4 regions of the Streptomyces sp. NPDC054834 genome follow, and region 1 is predicted to be linked to each of the others. Evidence: riboswitches for the same ligand, from Rfam matches in the RefSeq annotation. Region 1 holds a riboswitch; each other region holds the start of a gene.

What was found. Region 1 has a riboswitch for cobalamin ahead of ACWGJM_RS24290 (ribonucleoside-diphosphate reductase subunit alpha). Riboswitches for the same ligand answer to the same signal wherever they lie in the genome.
Region 2: linked by a shared signal. The riboswitch ahead of ACWGJM_RS29230 (cobalamin biosynthesis protein) and the one ahead of ACWGJM_RS24290 (ribonucleoside-diphosphate reductase subunit alpha) in region 1 are both predicted to bind cobalamin.
Region 3: linked by a shared signal. The riboswitch ahead of ACWGJM_RS31170 (prenyltransferase/squalene oxidase repeat-containing protein) and the one ahead of ACWGJM_RS24290 (ribonucleoside-diphosphate reductase subunit alpha) in region 1 are both predicted to bind cobalamin.
Region 4: linked by a shared signal. The riboswitch ahead of ACWGJM_RS05175 (CbtB domain-containing protein) and the one ahead of ACWGJM_RS24290 (ribonucleoside-diphosphate reductase subunit alpha) in region 1 are both predicted to bind cobalamin.

Annotation. Positions count from the first base shown of each region.
Region 1 is NZ_JBSGZV010000018.1:85,292-88,524, reverse strand. Features, by position in the region: gene mctP (monocarboxylate uptake permease MctP) at 1-642, shown strand, start outside; gene ACWGJM_RS24295 (GNAT family N-acetyltransferase) at 730-1,236, shown strand; cobalamin riboswitch at 1,289-1,413, shown strand; gene ACWGJM_RS24290 (ribonucleoside-diphosphate reductase subunit alpha) at 1,538-3,233, shown strand, end outside.
Region 2 is NZ_JBSGZV010000025.1:79,896-83,128, forward strand. Features, by position in the region: gene ACWGJM_RS29225 (cobyric acid synthase) at 1-479, opposite strand, end outside; gene ACWGJM_RS29230 (cobalamin biosynthesis protein) at 476-1,417, opposite strand; cobalamin riboswitch at 1,519-1,658, opposite strand; gene ACWGJM_RS29235 (hypothetical protein) at 1,787-2,014, opposite strand; gene ACWGJM_RS29240 (anion permease) at 2,051-3,233, opposite strand, start outside.
Region 3 is NZ_JBSGZV010000028.1:69,799-73,031, forward strand. Features, by position in the region: gene ACWGJM_RS31160 (energy-coupling factor transporter transmembrane component T) at 1-41, opposite strand, end outside; gene ACWGJM_RS31165 (SCO2322 family protein) at 28-678, opposite strand; gene ACWGJM_RS31170 (prenyltransferase/squalene oxidase repeat-containing protein) at 675-1,898, opposite strand; cobalamin riboswitch at 1,975-2,149, opposite strand; gene ACWGJM_RS31175 (hypothetical protein) at 2,332-2,784, shown strand; gene ACWGJM_RS31180 (XRE family transcriptional regulator) at 3,025-3,233, shown strand, end outside.
Region 4 is NZ_JBSGZV010000003.1:42,463-45,695, reverse strand. Features, by position in the region: gene ACWGJM_RS05185 (quinone oxidoreductase family protein) at 1-338, opposite strand, end outside; gene ACWGJM_RS05180 (acyltransferase family protein) at 611-1,759, shown strand; cobalamin riboswitch at 1,833-1,978, shown strand; gene ACWGJM_RS05175 (CbtB domain-containing protein) at 2,014-2,235, shown strand; gene ACWGJM_RS05170 (CbtA family protein) at 2,257-3,009, shown strand; gene ACWGJM_RS05165 (histidine phosphatase family protein) at 3,044-3,233, opposite strand, start outside.

The DNA.
Region 1 (3,233 bases):
TTCGAGGACATGTTCCCGGACTGGTTCGCGGGCGTGGCCTTCGCGGCGATCGGCATCGGCGCGCTGGTGCCGGCGGCGATCATGTCGATCGCGGCGGCCAACCTCTTCACCCGCAACATCTACAAGGACTTCATCAAGCCGGACGCCACGGCGAAGGAGGAGACCCGGGTCTCCAAGATCGTGTCGCTGCTGGTGAAGGTGGGCGCGCTGGTCTTCGTCCTGACCATGGACAAGACGGTCGCCATCAACTTCCAGCTGCTCGGCGGCATCTGGATCCTCCAGACCTTCCCGGCCCTGGTCGGTGGCCTGTTCACCCGCTGGTTCCACCGCTGGGCCCTGCTGGCCGGCTGGGCGGTCGGCATGGTGTACGGCACGGTCGCCGCGTACGGGGTGGCCTCGCCGACGCAGAAGCACTTCGGCGGCTCGGCGAAGGAGATCCCCGGCATCGGCGAGATCGGCTACATCGGCCTCACGGCGTTCGTCCTCAATGTCGTCGTGACCGTGGTCCTGACCTTCGTCCTGAAGGCGGCGAAGGCCCCCGAGGGTGTCGACGAGACCAAGCCGGAGGACTACACGGCGGACGCGGGCGACCCGGGCGTCGAGGTGGAACTGCCGCCGGCGACGGCCGGAGCTTCCCACTAGCGGAGGCCCCACACCGGGCAGGGCTGTCGGCGGGCCGTCGGAAAATCCGGCGGCCCGCCGTCGTGTGCGTGGGGCACACTGCGCGCCATGGACATCCGGATCCGCGAAGCGAAACCCGCCGAGTACGCCGCTCTCGGTGACATAACCGCCCGCGCGTACCTCGACGACGGCCTCCTCGACTACGGCGAGGGCGACGAGTACCTGCCCGTGCTGAAGGACGTCGCGAAGCGAGCCGCCGCCGCCGAGGTACTGGTCGCGGTGCGCGACGGCAAGCTGCTCGGTGGCGTCACCTATGTCCCCGACGGCGGTCCCATGGCCGACATCGCCGGCCCCGGAGAGGCCGAGATCCGCGCCCTGGCCGTCGAGCACGGGGCCCGCGGGCAAGGTGTCGGCGAGGCCCTCGTCAGAGCCTGCATCGACCGCGCCCGCGCCACGGAAGGCCGCACCCACGTCGTCCTGTCGAGCCAGCGCTCCATGCACACCGCCCACCGGCTCTACGAACGTCTCGGCTTCGTTCGCACACCGGAGCGGGACTGGAATCCCGTGCCGCACCTGGACGACCTCACTCTCCGCACCTACAAGTTGACGCTCTGAAACCACCCCGACACAACATCTGGTGGTGGCGTGACAGGCGAGCACAAGATGTATGCTCATGCTCGCTGTCGCCACAGGGGAATCCGGTGCGAATCCGGAACTGTCCCGCAACGGTGTACTTGTGCATGTCTGTGCACAGGAGTCAGTCCGAGGACCTGCCGACAGCGCGCCCCGGCCGTCCGGCCCGGGTGCCTTGACGTCCGGGCCTCGTGGAGTGGGCCGGTGGACGCGACGCCGTGCGCGCTCGTGTGCTGCCCCCTGCCCTCCGCCAGGCCCCCTGCCGAGCGAGGGAGTGCCCCACGTGACCATCGCGCCAGCCGACCCGGCTTCAGCCATCCCGGCGACCGAGGCGACCCCGGTGGAGTCCGACGGTCCCGGTGCCGCGCTGTTGCGGACCCTGACCGAGCTGACCGCCGACCTGCCCGACGCCGACCCCGGCCGGGTGGCCGCCGCCGCGCTGCGCGGCCGGTCCGCCCGTGCCGACGAGGCGGAACTGCGCGAACTGGCCACGGAGGCGGCCGCCGGCCTGATCTCCGAGGACCCGGCCTACTCGCGGCTGGCCGCCCGGCTGCTGACGATCAGCATCGCCGCGGAGGCCGCCTCCCAGGGCGTCACCTCGTTCACCGGGTCCGTGGCCGTCGGCCACCGCGAGGGCCTCATCGCCGACCGCACCGCCGACTTCGTACGGCTGCACGCGGCCCGCCTGGACGCGCTGATCGACACCGACGCCGACGACCGCTTCGGCTACTTCGGCCTGCGCACCCTGCACAGCCGCTATCTCCTGCGGCACCCCCACACCCGCAAGGTCGTCGAGACGCCCCAGCACTTCCTGCTGCGGGTGGCCAGCGGCCTCGCCGAGGACGCTGCGTTCGATCCAAAAACGGGGACCCACTCCGTCGACGAAGTCGCCGCGCTCTACGGCCTGATGAGCCGCCTCGACTACCTGCCCTCCTCCCCCACCCTGTTCAACTCCGGCACCCGGCACCCCCAGATGTCGTCCTGCTACCTCCTCGACTCCCCCAAGGACGAGCTGGACTCCATCTACGACCGCTACCACCAGGTCGCCCGGCTCTCCAAGCACGCCGGCGGCATCGGTCTGTCGTACAGCCGGATCCGTTCACGCGGCTCCCTCATCCGCGGCACCAACGGGCACTCCAACGGCATCGTGCCGTTCCTCAAGACCCTCGACGCGTCGGTCGCCGCGGTGAACCAGGGCGGCAGGCGCAAGGGCGCCGCCGCGGTCTACCTGGAGACCTGGCACTCCGACATCGAGGAGTTCCTGGAGCTGCGCGACAACACCGGCGAGGACGCCCGCCGTACGCACAACCTCAATCTCGCGCACTGGGTCCCGGACGAGTTCATGCGCCGCGTGAACGCCGACGGGCAGTGGTCCCTGTTCTCCCCGGCCGACGTGCCCGAGCTGGTCGACCTGTGGGGCGAGGAGTTCGACGCCGCGTACCGCAAGGCCGAAGCCGAGGGTCTCGCCAAGAAGACCATCCCGGCCCGTGATCTGTACGGCCGTATGATGCGCACCCTCGCGCAGACCGGCAACGGCTGGATGACCTTCAAGGACGCCGCCAACCGCACCGCCAACCAGACGGCCGAGCCGGGCCACGTCGTGCACTCCTCGAACCTGTGCACGGAGATCCTGGAGGTCACGGACGACGGGGAGACCGCGGTCTGCAACCTGGGTTCGGTCAACCTCGGCGCCTTCGTCGACACCGCGACCGGCGACATCGACTGGGAGCGGCTGGACGCCACCGTCCGTACCGCCGTCACCTTCCTCGACCGCGTCGTCGACATCAACTTCTACCCCACCGAGCAGGCCGGCCGCTCCAACGCCAAGTGGCGCCCGGTCGGCCTGGGCGCGATGGGTCTTCAGGACGTCTTCTTCAAGCTGCGGCTGCCCTTCGACTCGCCGGAGGCGAAGGCGCTGTCCACGCGTATCGCCGAGCGCGTCATGCTCGCCGCGTACGAGGCCTCCGCCGACCTCGCCG
Region 2 (3,233 bases), on a different contig from region 1:
GGCAGCCGCGCGTTCCTCGCGATCCCCATGTTCACGATGTCGGTCCGCCGCAGATTGATCTCGGCGGGCGAACCGGCCCCCTCACAGATCACCGCGTCATACGTGCCCCGCAACTCGGCGAGACAGTCCAGCACGGTCCCCAGCAGCCGCTGCTGCCGCCCGCCGTGGTACCCGCGCGCGCTCAGCTCGCCCACGGGCTTGCCCAGCAGCACCACCTGACTGCTCTGTTCCCCGCCGGGCTTGAGCAGCACGGGATTCATCAGCGCGGTCGGCTCGACACGGCACGCCTGCGCCTGCATGGCCTGCGCCCGCCCGATCTCCGCGCCTTCCCGCGTCACGAACGAGTTGAGGGACATGTTCTGCGCTTTGAAGGGCGCGACCTTGACCCCCTGCCGCACCAGCCAGCGGCAGATCCCGGCCGTGACGACGCTCTTGCCCGCGTCCGAGGTGGTGCCTGCGACGAGGAGACCCCCGTTCATTTCCCACGTCCCTTCACGACGATGCGCGCGGCGACGCTGACGCCGAGCGCGAGCAGGCCGACGCGCTTCGAGAGCCGTACGGCCCGTTCGATGTCGGGTACGGCGACGGCGCGTCCCTTCTGGTTCAGCACCGGTCGGTGTTCCACCCGTCCGCCGTACGACAGCGTCCCGCCCAGCCGCACGCCGAGCGCGCCCGCGAACGAGGCCTCCACGGGCCCGGCGTTGGGGCTCGGGTGCCGGCCGGCATCGGCCCCCCAGGCCCGTACGGCTCCGCGCGGGTCGCCACCGGCGACGGTCGCCAGTACGGCGGTCAACCGCGCCCCCGGCCAGCCCGCGAGGTCGTCGAGCCGGGCCGAGGCCCATCCGTACCGCCGGTACCTGGGCGACTTGTGCCCGACCATGGCGTCGAGGGTGTTGACGGCCCGGAAGCCCAGCAGCCCGGGCACCCCGGCCACGGCTCCCCACACCAGGGCGCCCACCACCGCGTCGGAGGTGTTCTCGGCCACGGACTCCACGACGGCCCGGGCGATCCCGTCGGCGTCGAGCGCCTGCGGGTCCCTTCCGCACAGGTGCGGCAGCCGCGCCCGGGCAGCCTCGACGTCTCCGGCCTGAAGGGCACGCCCGATGCCACGGGCCTCGCGCGCGAGGGAGGTTCCGCCCACGACGGACCAGGTGGCGGCGGCGGTCAGCGCGACGGAGGCGGCACGGGAGGGGCGTACGGCCGCGGCGGCGACGGCTCCCAGACCGGCGGCACCGCCCACGCACACCGCGGTGTGCAGCGCGCCCCAACCCCGGTGGTCCCGCCACAGCGCCCGCTCCATGGCACCGGCGGCCCGCCCGAACGCGGCCACCGGATGCCCGCGCCGCGGATCACCGAGCAGATGGTCACCGAGGAGGCCGGCGGCGGCGCCGTACGCGAAGACGCGATCGGCACGCATCGGCTCAGCCGGCCGTGGGGTCGGGCAGCGATCCGGTGCTGTACCTCGAACGGCAGGCGAGCATGGCGATATGTCCTCACTCAGGGTGTCCGCGCCCTGGTTCGACGAGACCGGCGGTGGGAGTTCCTGGCTCCCGGGGCTACCTACCCCGGTGACAGTGGCGGGACCGCGCCGGATTCACACCGGCTTCCTCCCTTGCCGCCGTACATGGCCCCGGAAGTCCACCACGGCCCCGGAAGGGCCGTCAACTTGCTGTTGACCTGCACGAGGAGAGTGTGCTGAGGCCCACATCGAAGCCCGGGTGACGGTGGGGCGGCATGCGAAAGGCTCCTCCCCGAAGTCTTCGGGGAGGAGCCGGTGAGGCCTCGGTCAGGCCTTGTTCATGATCAGGTAGATCCCGTAGGCCACCGCTGCCGCGCATCCCGCGAAGCACACGTACGCCCCGGCGACGGCCGACGCCGCCGAGTCGCCCTGGGCGGCGGCGCGTTCGCGTCGTGCCAGGCCCTGGACGCCCAGGGTGAAGAGGGCCACCAGGCCGACGGTGACCGCGAGGCTGACGCCGAAGACGGAGCCGAGGGCTGCCCAGTCGATCTTCATAACAGAGCTGCTTTCTTGGTGCCCGGGTGCCCGGGGTCAGACGGCGGCGGCCGGCGGGGTCGCCGGGTCGGCGGTGGGGACGGCGACGGGCGTCGCGGGGGACGGGATCGTGGCCGTCAGGTCCTCGGCCACGGTGCCCGCCGGGGGCGGGGTCACGGCGGCGATCGCGGTGGTGACCACGCCGGCCGGCTCCTCGGTCTCGTTGACGTTGGTCGCGTCGACCACCTCGCGGCGGGAGAGCTTCCAGATCGCGGCGCTGGAGGCCACGAGGAAGACCGCCACCAGCGCGGTGCCCCAGTCGCCGAGGTCCGTGACCGTCTCGGCGAGCGCGCCGACCAGCGCGGCGGCCGGGAGGGTCAGCGCCCAGGCGACGAACATCCGGGTCGCCGTGGACCAGCGGACCACTCCGCCCTTGCGGCCCAGGCCCGCGCCCATCACGGAGCCGGAGACGACGTGGGTGGTGGAGAGGGAGAAGCCGAGGTGGGAGGAGGCGAGGATGGCGGTCGCGGCGCTCGTCTGGGCCGCGAAGCCCTGCCGCGGCTCCAGTTCGGTCAGGCCCTTGCCCATGGTGCGGATGATGCGCCAGCCGCCGATGTAGGTGCCGAGCGCGATGGCCATGCCGGCGGAGAGGATCACCCAGGTGGGCGGGTTGGAGCCGGGGGCGATGGAGCCGCCGGCGATCAGCGCGAGGGTGATGATGCCCATCGTCTTCTGCGCGTCGTTGGTGCCGTGGGCGAGAGAGACCAGACCGGCCGAGGCGATCTGGCCGGCGCGGTAACCCTTGCGGGTGGCCTCGCCCTCGGCGTTCTTGCCGATGCCGTAGGAGAACCGGGTGGCGAGCATCGCCGCGATGCCCGCGACGACCGGCGCGGCGACCGCCGGGAGCAGCACCTTGGTGACGAGGACGTCACCGTGGACGGCACCGAAGCCCGCGGAGGCGACGGTGGCGCCGATCAGGCCGCCCATGAGGGCGTGCGAGGAACTGGAGGGCAGCCCCACCAGCCAGGTGAGCAGGTTCCAGAGGATCGCGCCGACCAGGGCGGCGAATATGACCTCGGGACGTATGCCGTTCTCGTCGACGAGACCCTTGGAGATCGTGTTGGCGACCTCCACGGAGAGGAAAGCACCCACAAGGTTGAGGACGGCGGACATGGCCACCGCGACCTTGGGCTTGAGCGCACCGGTCGAGATGGTGGTGGCCATCGCGTTGGCGGTGTCG
Region 3 (3,233 bases), on a different contig from region 1:
CAGGCACCGGGGTGCAGGGCGGGGACGCTACGCGCGGCCACGGCGCCTGGCCCGCCATATCGCCGCCGCGCCCAGCAGCACGACCACACCCACTCCCACCGGCAAGCCCACCGACGGGCCGTGTGACGGCTTGCTCCCGCCCGGCTTCCCGCCCGGCTTCCCGCCCGGCTTCCCGGCCACCACCTGCTCCCCGCATCCCTTCCGCGGATACCCGTCGATCGCACACAGCAGCGCGTTGGCGTCGTAGCGGAGCGGCCCGGCCACGTCGGCCAGCGCGTCCGCCGTCGTCCCGTCGCCGGAGACCGCCGCGCAGGCCGTCCGGCGGCCGGGCGGTGTCTCGCCGGAGGGGGCGTCCGCGGCCGTGCCGAAGTCGAGGACCAGGGCGATGCGCTTCACACCCTCCCGCGCGGGCGTCTTGGCGCAGATCGCGTCGAAGTCCGCGGTGCCGCGCGGTCGCGTCGCACCGGCGGAGTCCGCGCTCACCGCGAAGCGGAAGCCCTGGACGTCGCCGTCGGCGGGACGCGCGGTCGACGGGCCCTGCGTGGCGTACGTCCAGTGGCCGCCGGTGCGCTCCCAGAACGACCAGTAGCGGTAGCCGGTGGCCTGGGCCTGCCCGGCCGACACCACGCACAGGAACGCGGCCAGGAGTGTCGCCCCGGCACGGCGGACGGCGGTCACGGCTGCTGCTTCCTGCGGCGGCCGCTGAGCAGGAAGCCGATGCCGATGCCCGCGACGAGGCCGGTGCCGACGATCCACCACACCTTCGTTCCCGAGTCGTGCTCGGCACGCTTGGTCTCACCGCCGGTCGCCCGAGCCGTCCGCGGCGCCGGTCCGGTCGCGTCGAGCGCCCGCACCAGGTCCGTACCGCCGAAGTCGTGCGGGTCGGCGCCCATCGCGTGCGCGGCGAGGATCAGCTCGGCGTAGGCGGCGGGGCCGCTCTGCTCCGCCCACTGCGCGGAGTTCTTCTCCAGCCAGGCGTACGGCGTTCGCGCCTGATTCGTCCAGCCCTGTGCGGCGAGGGCGACGACCGCGTCCGCGGTGTTGCCGTAGTCGGGCTGGTCCTTGGCGCCGGGGAGGACGGACTTGAGGTGGCCGGTGCCGTGCATCTCACCCGACAGGTACTCGGCGCCGTTGCGGGCGATCTCGTACGGGGTGAGCGGCTTGTCCGAATCGGCGCAGAGGTGGCCCGCCTCCGACTCCTTCCGGGGCTCCGTCACGAAGCCCTTGCCGAGCACGCCCAGCACCCCGGCCGCCGTCGCGTCCGCGTTGGCCGCCAGCTTGCCCTTCTTGTCCGGCTGGTAGGCGAGGGCGCCGCCGCCGTCCTCGTCGCAGGGGAGGGACCACTTGGCGAGCAGCTCGGCCGGGGTCTTGCCCTTGTTACGGAGCTGGAGGGGATTCTCGCCGGCCGCCGCGAGCGCGCCGATGACGACGGAGGTGGAGTTGGTGTCGCTGGGCGAGCCCGGCATGTATCCCCAGCCGCCGTCCTTGTTCTGCGTCGTCCTCAGCCAGACGGCGGCCTTGTGGATCTCGCCGTCGTGCCCGCCGAGTGCCTTCAGGGCCTGTACGGCGGCGGCCGTGCTGTTGGTGTCGGCCTGGGCGCTGGTCACCTCGCACGTCTTGGCGGGGTCCGGGCGGTAGGCGGCGAAGCCGCCGCCCGCGCACTGCTGCCCGACCAGCCAGTCGACGGCCTTGGCGGCGGGCCGGACACCGACCGTGTGCTGGGCGAGCAGCGCGAGCGACTGCCGCCACACGCCGTCGTACTTCGGGTCCGCGCTGCCGTACAGCCCGGACGGGAGCGCCGTCGACGGGGAGGGCGACGGCGGCGCGGCCGTGGCGGGCGCGGCTGCGGCTATGACGCCGACGGCGGCGAGCACCGCGGCGCTGCGGCGGACGTTCATGGTCGGCTTCTGCCTCTCCCTGCGAGGGAGCGCGGGCAGCACGGGGGACACCCCGGGCGGCTCGGCTCCGTAGACCTCGACGGTGCCGCGCGCGGCGGGTTGCCGCGCACGCGAGCCGGTCAACGTCCGTGCGGGGCAGTCCGGCTCACCGTCGGGGACGGTTCACGGTTGCGGGTCAGCGCCGGAATTGCACCGGCTTCCCCCCGTACGGGTGTGATGACGACCCGGACACTGTACCCGGCGGTAGGCAGCGGCTGGGAGGCGGCTGTGAGCCAGGCGTGCGGGCGCGGTGGTCAGGGTCGCGCCATGCCGACGGGGAGGCTGCTGGGTTCCGGCCGGACGGCCGACGTGTACGAGATCGACGAGGCGTGGGTGCCGCGCCGCGACCGGGAGGGCCGGGGGAACGCCGCCGCCGAAGGGGCGGTGATGACGTATGTGCGCGAGCACGGTTACCGGTGCCCCGGGTGGGCCGTCCGGCTCGCGCACCGACCTGGTGATGGAGCGGTTGTCCGGGCCGACGATGCCGGCCGCCCTCCTGGACGGCTCGCTGGGCGCGGCCGAGGCGGGCGCCGAACCCGCGTGCCTGCGACGGCTGTTGCACGCCGTCCCCGCCCGGGACTCCGCCGGCCCCGGCGCCCGTGTCCCGCACCTGGACCTGCACCCCGACAACGTGATCCTCACCGCGGGCGGTCCCCGGGGCATCGACTGGAGCAACGCCGAGGACGGTCCGCCCGGCCTGACGGATACGGGGCTGATGGGGACGGGGCTGATGGGGACGGGGCTGACGGAGGCTCGGCGGCGGCGCGCGGCCAATCCGACGATGAGTGCGCGGGAGGTCGAACTCCTCGGGTACGCGGTGGAGTTGGTACGGACGCTCAGCCGCTGACGACCCGGGATGTCTGGAGATGCCTCAAGATGTCCCGACCCCCGATGCCGCTCCCCCATAGGCGGCACCCGGGGCCGGGGCCGGGTGGCGTCATGATCCTGTCCCGCGTGAGCCTCAACTGTCAACGATTGCTGCCCAATTCAGCAGCTGTCATTGACATCACTTCTCGACCGCCGGGCAACCCGGTAGCCTCGCGTCAACTCAGCCACGGAACCGACGACACGCCCAGGGGGGACCTCGGTGAGTGACGCCTACGCCCCGCTTGCCGGTGTACTCGAGCGGCTCGGGGAGCTGACCGAACGCCCGGGCCGGCTGCCGGAGGTCCTGGACGTGGCCGACCTCTCGTACCGCACCGGCATCCCCGCCGAGGTGGTCGCCCGACTGCTCGGGGGCGGCCCCGCACCCGAGACCGGGCTGGCCGAACGGGTGCGGCAGCGGCTCGACTTCAT
Region 4 (3,233 bases), on a different contig from region 1:
AGGTCCAGGCCCTCGGGGAGCGGGAAGACCGTGGCGGTCTCGGCGACCACGACCTCCGCGTAGGCGCCGCTGTTGACGAGCGCGACGACTTCCTGCCCCGGGCGAAGTCCTTCCACGCCGTCACCGACGGCCCGGACGCGTCCGGAAACCTCCAGGCCGGGCCGGAAGGGCAGCGATCCGACCCGGTACCCCTCGGCGCGTGCCTTGAGGTCCGCGAAGTTCACGCCCGTGTAGGCGGCGTCGATCGTGATCTGCCCCGGCCCCGGCTCGGGGGTGCCGGCCTGTACGACCTTCAACACCTCGGGGCCGCCGTATTCCTGGAACTCGATTGCGCGCATCAGCGGAAGGCACCCTTCGACATGGTGTTCAACGGAGACCGAACACCGGCACTGTACGAGATCCATCGAACAGTGGGCAAGCGGCCCGTGCGTCCGGGCGCGGTGCGGACCGCGGCATTGAACTTCCTTGCTGTGTGCGACGTATGAGTCACCACGGGTGGCGCTGTGTCACCCGGACCGCAAGCGGTGGCTACGTGCTTCGGCGCGGCGCCGAGAGGAAGGGCCGAAAAATTTCATCATTATCGAGCCGTCCCGTCAGTGGCGGGTCCGACATGGCCGTCCTGGTACGGCAGGTGGACGGGAGGGGCGAAGTCAACGGCGGCCTCCATGTGCCGGGTCTTGACGGGCTCCGCGGTATCGCCGCGTTATATGTGGTCCTTTTTCACTGCTGGTTGCTGGCCTTTCCAGGATTTCCCGAAAACTCGGGCCCGTCCTGGCTGGGCTGGCTGATGTACGGGCGCCTCGCCGTCGTCTTCTTTCTCGTACTGTCCGGTTTCTCACTGGCTATTTCCCCGGCGCGTCACGGCTGGCGGCAGGCTGGTATCGCACGGTTCCTGCGGCGCCGCGCCTGGCGAATCCTTCCGCCATATTGGGCCGCACTTGTGTTGAGCACGGTCATCGGTTACTTTGTCGTGCCCGCCTCTCACCATGGGCCGCCGAACGTCAGAACAATTGTCGTGTATGGTCTGGTAGTCCAGGATATGTTCACGGCTCGCACGCCGAATGGTGCGTTCTGGTCGATCGCCGTGGAGGCGGAGCTCTATCTCGTCTTTCCGCTGCTGCTTTTTGTCCGGCGACGGCTGGGGGCGGTGCTCCTGGTCGGGGGTGTGACGCTGCTGGTGGCCCTACGCGGGCTGTCGGCGGAAAACGTGTTGCCGGTCGAAGGTGACAACTGGCTGACCCCGAATCTCGCGCCCGTATTCGTTGCCGGTCTGGTCGGCGCGGGAATCATTGTTGCGCGAGAAAGGGTCCGACGCATGCCCTGGCATCGGCTCGCCGCTCTGGCTGTCATGCCGGTGATGTTGCTCATCGCGGTCCAGGGATCGACCTGGACCATAAATCATTACTTCTGGGTGGATCTCGCCATCGCGCCCGCCATGACGATGTTTCTGGCGGCGATCGCCACCGGGCGTCCCGTCTTTGTGATGCGCTTTCTGGCCACACGGCCCATGCGCAGCCTCGGCGACTTCTCATACAGCCTTTATCTCATTCATCTGCCGATCGTCATGGTCATCGTCCGGAAAATCGCCCCGGAGTACGTATCGGCCGGACTGCCCACGTTCTGTTTCACGTTGGTTCTGGGGCTGCCCGCTTCGGTCCTGTCGGCTTGGCTGTTCGCAGAGCTCTTCGAGATGCCCTTCAAGCGGAACCGATCCTGGAAGTCCATGCTCTCGGCGGGACGTTCACGCCGGCACCGCTGACCCGCCTGTCCCACGTGCGGTTGGCCACGCGCTTCGAGAGGAAGGTCACGCAAGGTGGTGCGGTCTTGGCCGTGTCCGCGTCACGCGGTACGGTCTGTCCGTATTGACGACGGCGAGACGGAAGCCGGTGGGAATCCGGCACGGTCGCGCCACTGTATGCCAGACGCCCTTCGGGGTGTCCGGCAAGTCAGACCCGTGGCCGTCGTCCTGTGCACCACCGAGATGGGACGCGAACTCCCAGAGGAGGTCCTGCCATGGCGCAGACCGTCGCCCAGCCGACAGCCACCACTCCCGTTGTTCCCGCCACGCTGCCGCTGAAGGCGATAGCCCCCTGGGCGGTCTTCTTCGGCATCCTGATGCTCGTCCTGCTGTACTTCGTCGGCGCCGAGCAGGGCGCCACCTCCGTGCTCAACGGCACGGACGTCCACGAGTGGGTGCACGACGCCCGCCACCTGCTCGGCTTCCCCTGCCACTGACGCGAGGGACGCCGCACGCCCATGAATTCCGCAACGGTAAGAAATCTCCTCGTGCGGGGCATGCTCGCCGGCCTGGCCGCCGGCGTGCTCGCCCTGGTCGTCGCCTACCTTCTCGGTGAGCCGAATGTCGACAAGGCGATCAGCTTCGAGGACGCCCACTCCCACGAGCACGAGATGGAGGTCGTCTCCCGCTCCCTCCAGTCCACGGCCGGCCTCGCCACCGGCGTCCTGGTCTACGGGGTCGCCTTCGGCGGCATCGCCGCGCTGGCGTACTGCTTCGCGCTGGGCCGGATCGGCCGCTTCAGCCCGCGGGCGACGGCGCTGCTGCTGTCCGGTTGCGCGTTCCTCGCCATGTATGTCGTGCCGTTCCTGAAGTACCCGGCCAACCCGCCGTCCGTCGGTGAGCCCGACACCATCGGCAAGCGGACCACCCTGTACTTCCTGATGATGCTGCTCAGCGTGCTCCTGGCGATCGCCGCCACCATCGTGGGCAAGCGCCTGGCGCCCGGTCTGGGCACCTGGTGGGCGACGGTGGTCGCGGTGGCCGCGTTCGTCGTCGTGATCGGGCTGGCGTACGCGTTCCTGCCGGTCATCAACGAGGTGCCGAAGGACTTCCCGGCCACCCTGCTGTGGCGGTTCCGTCTGTCGGCCCTGGCCATCCAGACCGTGCTGTGGGGCGGATTCGGCCTGTTCTTCGGTGAGTTGGCCGAGCGGCAGCTGAATCCCAAGCCCGCGGCAGCCCGGTCCGGGCGGACGGTTCCCGCCTCGAACTGAACGCTCGTGTCAGGCGGGACGCGTCCGTAGGGTCTCAGCGCGCCGAGACGGTTTCCGACGTGGCCAGCGGCTGCCCGAGCCGCAGATTCCACCGTCCGGCCCGGCCGCTGAGTTCCGTGGCCGTCAGCGGCGGTACGTCCAGCCGCCAGAAGGCGGATGCGGGCAGGCCCAGGACATGAACGGCCGCGGCCCGTACGACTTCCGGCTCGACCACGGCGACCGTA